2 linked regions of the Azoarcus sp. CIB genome follow. The protein of the gene in region 1 interacts with the protein of each later gene in a pairwise test. Links are inferred from orthologs where the notes say so. Each region holds a gene or a part of one and is shown on either strand. Other genes may lie near its edges.

What was found.
Region 2: the proteins of rpe (region 1) and eno interact in binary tests that used the Escherichia coli proteins (3 or more experiments, as listed by UniProt). The link is inferred for Azoarcus sp. CIB from one-to-one orthologs.

The regions. Positions count from the first base shown.
Region 1 is NZ_CP011072.1:4,187,576-4,190,846, reverse strand. What follows is about bases 250-3,201. They hold rpe (ribulose-phosphate 3-epimerase), read left to right. Parts: upstream 250-1,353; coding sequence 1,354-2,049; downstream 2,050-3,201. Other genes in these bases: trpE (anthranilate synthase component I), read left to right, coding at 2,965-3,201; AzCIB_RS18720 (phosphoglycolate phosphatase), read left to right, coding at 2,058-2,735; AzCIB_RS18730 (GspE/PulE family protein), read left to right, coding at 250-1,269. Outside these bases: more of AzCIB_RS18730, read left to right, coding at 1-249; more of trpE, read left to right, coding at 3,202-3,271. UniProt on the Escherichia coli protein: Catalyzes the reversible epimerization of D-ribulose 5-phosphate to D-xylulose 5-phosphate.
Region 2 is NZ_CP011072.1:2,202,697-2,205,857, reverse strand. Bases 1-2,842 are described here. They hold eno (phosphopyruvate hydratase), read left to right. Parts: upstream 1-697; coding sequence 698-1,987; downstream 1,988-2,842. Other genes in these bases: AzCIB_RS09745 (CBS domain-containing protein), read right to left, coding at 2,407-2,838; ftsB (cell division protein FtsB), read left to right, coding at 2,098-2,376; kdsA (3-deoxy-8-phosphooctulonate synthase), read left to right, coding at 1-639. In the rest of the region: AzCIB_RS09740 (C40 family peptidase), read right to left, coding at 2,933-3,161. UniProt on the Escherichia coli protein: Catalyzes the reversible conversion of 2-phosphoglycerate (2-PG) into phosphoenolpyruvate (PEP). It is essential for the degradation of carbohydrates via glycolysis.

The sequences.
Region 1 (3,271 bases):
GTCTCCGCGGCGGCCGACAACGAGCTCGTGAAGCTCGTGAACAAGATCATCATCGACGCGCACCGCCAGGGCGCCTCGGACATTCACATCGAGCCGCGGCCGGGCAAGGAAAAGACGCTGATCCGCTTCCGCAAGGACGGCACGCTCGTGCCCTACATCCAGATCCCGGCGAGCTACCGCAACCCGCTCGTCACGCGCATCAAGATCATGTGCGACCTCGACATCTCCGAGCGCCGCAGGCCGCAGGACGGCAAGATCAAGTTCCGCAAGTTCGCGCCGCTCGACATCGAGCTGCGCGTCGCCACGGTGCCGACCGCGGGCGGGATGGAAGACGTCGTGATGCGCCTGCTCGCCAACAGCGAACCGCTGCCGCTCGACAAGCTCGGGCTCAGTCCGCACAACCTCGCGCGCCTGAAATCGGTGATCGTGAAGCCCTACGGCCTGTTCTTCGTGTGCGGCCCGACCGGCTCGGGCAAGACGACGACGCTGCATTCCATCCTCGGGCACATCAACACGCCCGAGACCAAGATCTGGACCGCCGAGGATCCAGTCGAAATTACGCAGAAGGGCCTGCGCCAGGTGCAGGTGAACCGCAAGGCGGGGCTGGATTTCGCGACGATGATGCGCTCCTTCCTGCGTGCCGACCCGGACGTGATCATGGTCGGCGAAATGCGCGACAAGGAGACCGTCTCGGTCGGCATCGAGGCTTCGCTCACCGGCCACCTCGTGTTCTCGACGCTGCACACGAACAGCGCGCCGGAATCGATCGTGCGCCTGCTCGACATGGGCATGGATCCGTTCAATTTCGGCGACGCGCTGCTCGGCGTGCTCGCGCAGCGCCTCACCAAGCGCCTGTGCAAGTGCAAGGAGGCCTATCGGCCGGACGACGCCGAGGTGCAGCAGATCCTCGACGAGTACTGCGAGGACATGGTGGGGACGCCGGATTTTCAGGCCGATCCGGCGGCGGCGCGCGCGGCGGTGCTGGCCCGGCTGAAGGCCGAGCATGGCGATGCCGACGGCCAATTCACGCTGTACCGCCCGGTGGGCTGCACCGAGTGCAACGGCGGCTATCGCGGGCGCGTCGGCCTGCACGAGCTGATGGTCGCCTCGAACGAGGTCAAGCGACTGATCCAGGAGCGCGCGCGCGTCGCGCAGTTGCTGGCGCTCGCGCTTGCGGAAGGCCTGCGCACGCTGCGCCAGGACGGCATCGAGAAGGTCTTGGCCGGCGTCACCGACATGGAGCAGGTGCGGCGCGTGTGCGTGCGATGAGCTGTCGCGATCGGGGGGAACCCCGAGGGCGCGCGGGTTGCCTGAGCGGTTAGAATCGCGCCAGCCCAACAGGAGAACACGACAATGTACCGCATCGCTCCCAGCCTGCTTTCGGCCGACTTCGCCCGCCTCGGCGAGGAAGTGCGCAACGTCATCGCCGCCGGCGCGGACTGGATCCATTTCGACGTGATGGACAACCATTACGTGCCGAACCTCACGATCGGCCCGCTGGTGTGCGAAGCGATCCGCCCGCACACCACGGCGCCGATCGACGTGCACCTGATGGTGAAGCCGGTCGACCGCATCATCCCCGACTTTGCCAAGGCCGGCGCCAACGTGATCACCTTCCACCCGGAAGCCTCCGACCACATCCACCGCACGCTCGCGCTGATCCGCGACCACGGCTGCAAGGCGGGCCTGGTGTTCAACCCGGCCACCACGCTGCACTACCTCGACCACGCGCTCGACAACATCGACATGGTGCTGCTGATGAGCGTGAACCCCGGCTTCGGCGGGCAGAAGTTCATACCCGGCACGCTCGCCAAGCTGCGCGCGACGCGCGAGCGGCTGGATGCCTACGAGGCGGCCACCGGACGCCACATCCAGCTGCAGATCGACGGCGGTGTGAAGGTCGACAACATCGCCGAGATCGCCGCCGCGGGTGCCGACACCTTCGTCGCCGGCTCGGCGGTGTTCGGTGCCGGGCAGGACAGCGATCCCAACCGTTACGACAGCGTGATCGCCGCGCTGCGCGCCGAGCTCGCCAAGGTCGGGCAGTGAGCGGATCAGTGAGCCTCGCGCGCTTCCCGGTGCGGGCGGTGCTGTTCGACCTCGACGGCACCCTGCTCGACACGATCCACGACCTGGCCGACGCGGCCAACCTGATGCTCGCCGAGATGGGCCGTGCGGCGCGCCCGCTCGAACAGATCCATTCCTTCGTCGGCAAGGGCATCCCCAACCTCGTGCGCCGCTGCATGACCGAGGATGCCGAGGCGGGCGAGGAGGAGATCGAGCAGGCGGTCGTCGTGTTCAGGCGGCATTACGCCGTCGTAAACGGTCGCAGCACGCGCATCTACCCCGGCGTGGTCGAGACGCTGGAGGCGATGCGCGCGATGGAGCTGCGCCTGGCCTGCGTCACGAACAAGGCCGAGGCCTTCACGCTGCCGCTGCTCGAGCGCATGGGCCTGACGCCGTATTTCGCTGCGGTCGTCAGCGGCGACACGCTGCCGGTGAAGAAACCCGACCCCGCGGTGCTGCACCACGCGTGCGAGCTGCTGGGCGTGCGGTCGCCGCAGGCGCTGATGATCGGCGATTCGGCCAACGACGCGCTCGCCGCCCGCGGCGCGGGGATGCCGGTGCTGCTCGTGACCTATGGATATAGCGAAGGCATGCCGGTGGACACCATCGAATGCGATGGGCTACTATCGATCGCTACCGGGGCGCTCGACCGCATCGAAGCGGCGTGAAACTCCGGCGCATCTCGGCAAGACTCGCCGCAAGACACCATCATCCGATCGAGACATCGTGATCTACAGGAACCGGGATTCGGTAAAGGAAAGCACCCAGTTTGTCGCCGCGCAACTGCGCTGGCGCGGCTGGCGCTCGTGGCCTGCGGGCCACTGATACGCGAATGCTTCGCGGGCGACGACTTGCCCGCACCCCTTGCCGAATAGAACCGTTTTCCGTGGAGTCTCCATGCTTGAGCAGGAATTCAACGCGCTGGCCGCGCAGGGCTACAACCGCATCCCGGTCACGCTCGAAACCTTCGCCGACCTCGACACGCCGCTGTCGATCTACCTGAAGCTCGCCAACGAACCGTATTCCTACCTGCTCGAATCGGTGCAGGGCGGCGAGCGCTTCGGTCGCTACTCGATGATCGGGCTGGCGGCCTCGACGCGCATCGAGGTGTATGGCCGCTCGGCGCTGCTGCTGACCGGCAACCGCCTCGTCGAGCGGCGCGACTACGGCGACCCGCTGAACTACGTCGCCGAGTTCATGGAGC
Region 2 (3,161 bases), 2.0 Mb from region 1 along the record:
GGCATGGAGAAGGGGCTCGAGATCCTCGCCGACGTGCGCAAGCAGCTCGGCGTGCCGGTGCTGACCGACGTGCACGCGATCGAGGAAATCCCGGCCGTGGCGGCCGTCGTCGACGTGCTGCAGACCCCGGCCTTCCTGTGCCGCCAGACCGACTTCATCCATGCGGTCGCCGCCAGCGGCAAGCCGGTGAACATCAAGAAGGGGCAGTTCCTGGCCCCCGGCGACATGAAGAACGTCGTCGACAAGGCGCGCGAGGCCAACGGCGGTGCGGACACCATCATGGTGTGCGAACGCGGTGCATCGTTCGGTTACAACAATCTCGTGTCGGACATGCGCAGCCTTGCGATCATGCGCGAAACGGGCTGCCCGGTCGTGTTCGATGCGACCCATTCGGTGCAGCTGCCGGGCGGGCAGGGCACGGCCTCGGGCGGACAGCGCGAGTTCGTGCCGGTGCTGGCGCGCGCGGCCGTGGCGGTGGGCGTGGCGGGATTGTTCATGGAAACTCATCCCGATCCGGCGAAGGCCCTGTCGGACGGCCCGAATGCGTGGCCCCTGCCGAAGATGAAGGCGCTGCTGGCGACGCTGAAGGACATCGACAGCTTGGTGAAGCGCCACGGCTTCATGGAACTGGCCGTCTGAAGCGGCTGCCTGCGTTTCGATCAACCCATTTTTGACCCCTGGAAGGACAGGAATACCCATGAGTGCAATCGTTGATGTCATTGCCCGCGAAATTCTGGATTCGCGCGGCAACCCGACCGTCGAGGCGGACGTTCTGCTCGAATCCGGCGTGATGGGCCGCGCGGCGGTGCCGTCGGGCGCCTCGACCGGTTCGCGCGAAGCCATCGAACTGCGTGACGGCGACGCCGCGCGCTACCTGGGCAAGGGCGTCCTGCGTGCGGTCGAGAACGTCAACACCGAGATCTCGGAATCGATCATCGGCCTCGACGCCGAGGAACAGTCCTTCATCGACCGGACCCTGATCGAGCTCGACGGCACCGAGAACAAGTCGCGCCTCGGCGCCAACGCGATGCTGGCCGTGTCGATGGCCGTCGCGAAGGCTGCCGCCGAAGAGGCCGGCCTGCCGCTCTACCGCTACTTCGGTGGTTCGGGCCCGATGGCGATGCCGGTGCCAATGATGAACGTCATCAACGGCGGCGCGCATGCCAACAACAGCCTGGATATCCAGGAATGCATGATCATGCCCGTCGGCGCGACCAGCTTCCGTGAGGCGCTGCGTTGCGGCGCCGAGATCTTCCATCACCTGAAGAAGCTCACCGACAAGAAGGGCTACCCGACGACCGTCGGCGACGAGGGCGGTTTCGCGCCGAACGTCGGCAGCACCGAGGAAGCCCTTAACATGATCCAGGACGCGATCTCGGCCGCCGGTTACGAGCCGGGCCGCGAGGTGGTGCTGGCACTCGACTGCGCGGCGTCGGAGTTCTACAAGGACGGCAAGTACGTCCTCGCGGGCGAAGGCCTGACCCTGAGCTCGGAAGGCTTCGCCGACTATCTCGCGACGCTGGCCGACCGTTTCCCGATCGTGTCGATCGAGGACGGCATGGCGGAGAACGACTGGGCCGGCTGGAAGACGCTGACCGACAAGCTCGGCCGCAAGATCCAGCTCGTCGGCGACGACCTGTTCGTGACCAACACGAAGATCCTCGAGCAGGGCATCGACCAGGGCATCGCCAACTCGATCCTCATCAAGATCAACCAGATCGGCACGCTGTCGGAAACCTTCGCCGCAGTCGAGATGGCTAAGCGCGCTGGCTACACTGCTGTGATCTCGCACCGTTCGGGCGAGACCGAGGACTCGACGATCGCGGACATCGCGGTCGGCCTCAACGCGATGCAGATCAAGACCGGCTCGCTGTCGCGTTCCGACCGTATCTCGAAGTACAACCAGCTGCTGCGCATCGAGGAAGATCTCGGCGATACCGTCAGCTACCCGGGCCGTCGCGCCTTCTACAACCTGCGCGTGCGCTAAGCGTTCCGCGGTCGGCGGCGGCCCGCGAGGGCCGTCCGCATTGATTCGATGCACAAGGCCGGCGATGAATTCGCCGGCCTTCTTTTGATTACGAGCAGATTTTCATCCTTATGCGCTGGCCTCTGGTCATCCTCGTCCTGCTGGTGGCACTCCTGCAGTACCCGCTCTGGCTGGGCAAGGGCGGCTGGCTGCGGGTATGGGACGTGGACCGTCAGCTGCAGGAGCAGCGCGAGAAGAACCGCGCACTGGAACAGCGCAACGCGGGCCTGGAGGCCGAAGTGCGCGATTTGAAGTCCGGCAACGAAGCGATCGAGGAACGCGCACGCTTCGAGCTCGGGCTGACCAAGCCCGGCGAAGTCTTCGTTCACACCCCCCGGCAGAAGCCCTGACGGCGGCTCCCTCCGGGGCGTGCGGCCTGCTCAGAGCACTTCGGCGATCGCTTCCCGCTGCAGCAGCTCGCCCTCGAATTCCACGAGCTCGGGTCCGAGCGCATCACGCGCCGACACCATTCCTACGGGGCGACCGTTGTCCACGATGGGCACGTGGCGGAACCCGCCTTCGAACATCAGGTGCAATGCGTGGCCGAGCGGCATCTCGGGCGTTGCGGTCATCACGCGCGAGGTTATCACGCGGGCGATCGGCGTCGTCTGAGGATCCAGACCTGCGGCCAGCACTCTGACGAGGGCGTCGCGTTCGGTAAAGATGCCGATGAGATTGCCGCCTTCGGTGACCATGATCGATCCGACCTTGGCTTCGGCCATGAGGCGCGCGGCGTCGCTGACAGTGAGGTGGGCGGGACCCGTGAGGATGGGGCGGCCGGCGATGACCTCGTTGATCTTACGTGTATGCATGGTTCTGCTCCTGCCGAAGGTTTGATGAGATGCTTCCTGTCAGCGTCGGCGGGTGCAGCGCCGCCCCGGGTTGTGGGCGCCCGGGCCGCCTTGTTCAACTGTCCGCCAGGAGCGTCCTGGCGCCGTCGAATCTGGATCGGAAATAGGGGCTGTCGAGCCGTTCGACGCGCACGCGACCGCGGCTCGATGGCGCATGCACGAACTTGCCTTCGCCCATGTAGATGCCCATGTGGGAGTAAGGTCGGTTCATCGTGTTGAAGAATACGAGGTCGCCCGGCTGGAGCACCGCGAGGCTGACCGGCCGCGTTCGGTCGGCAATCTGC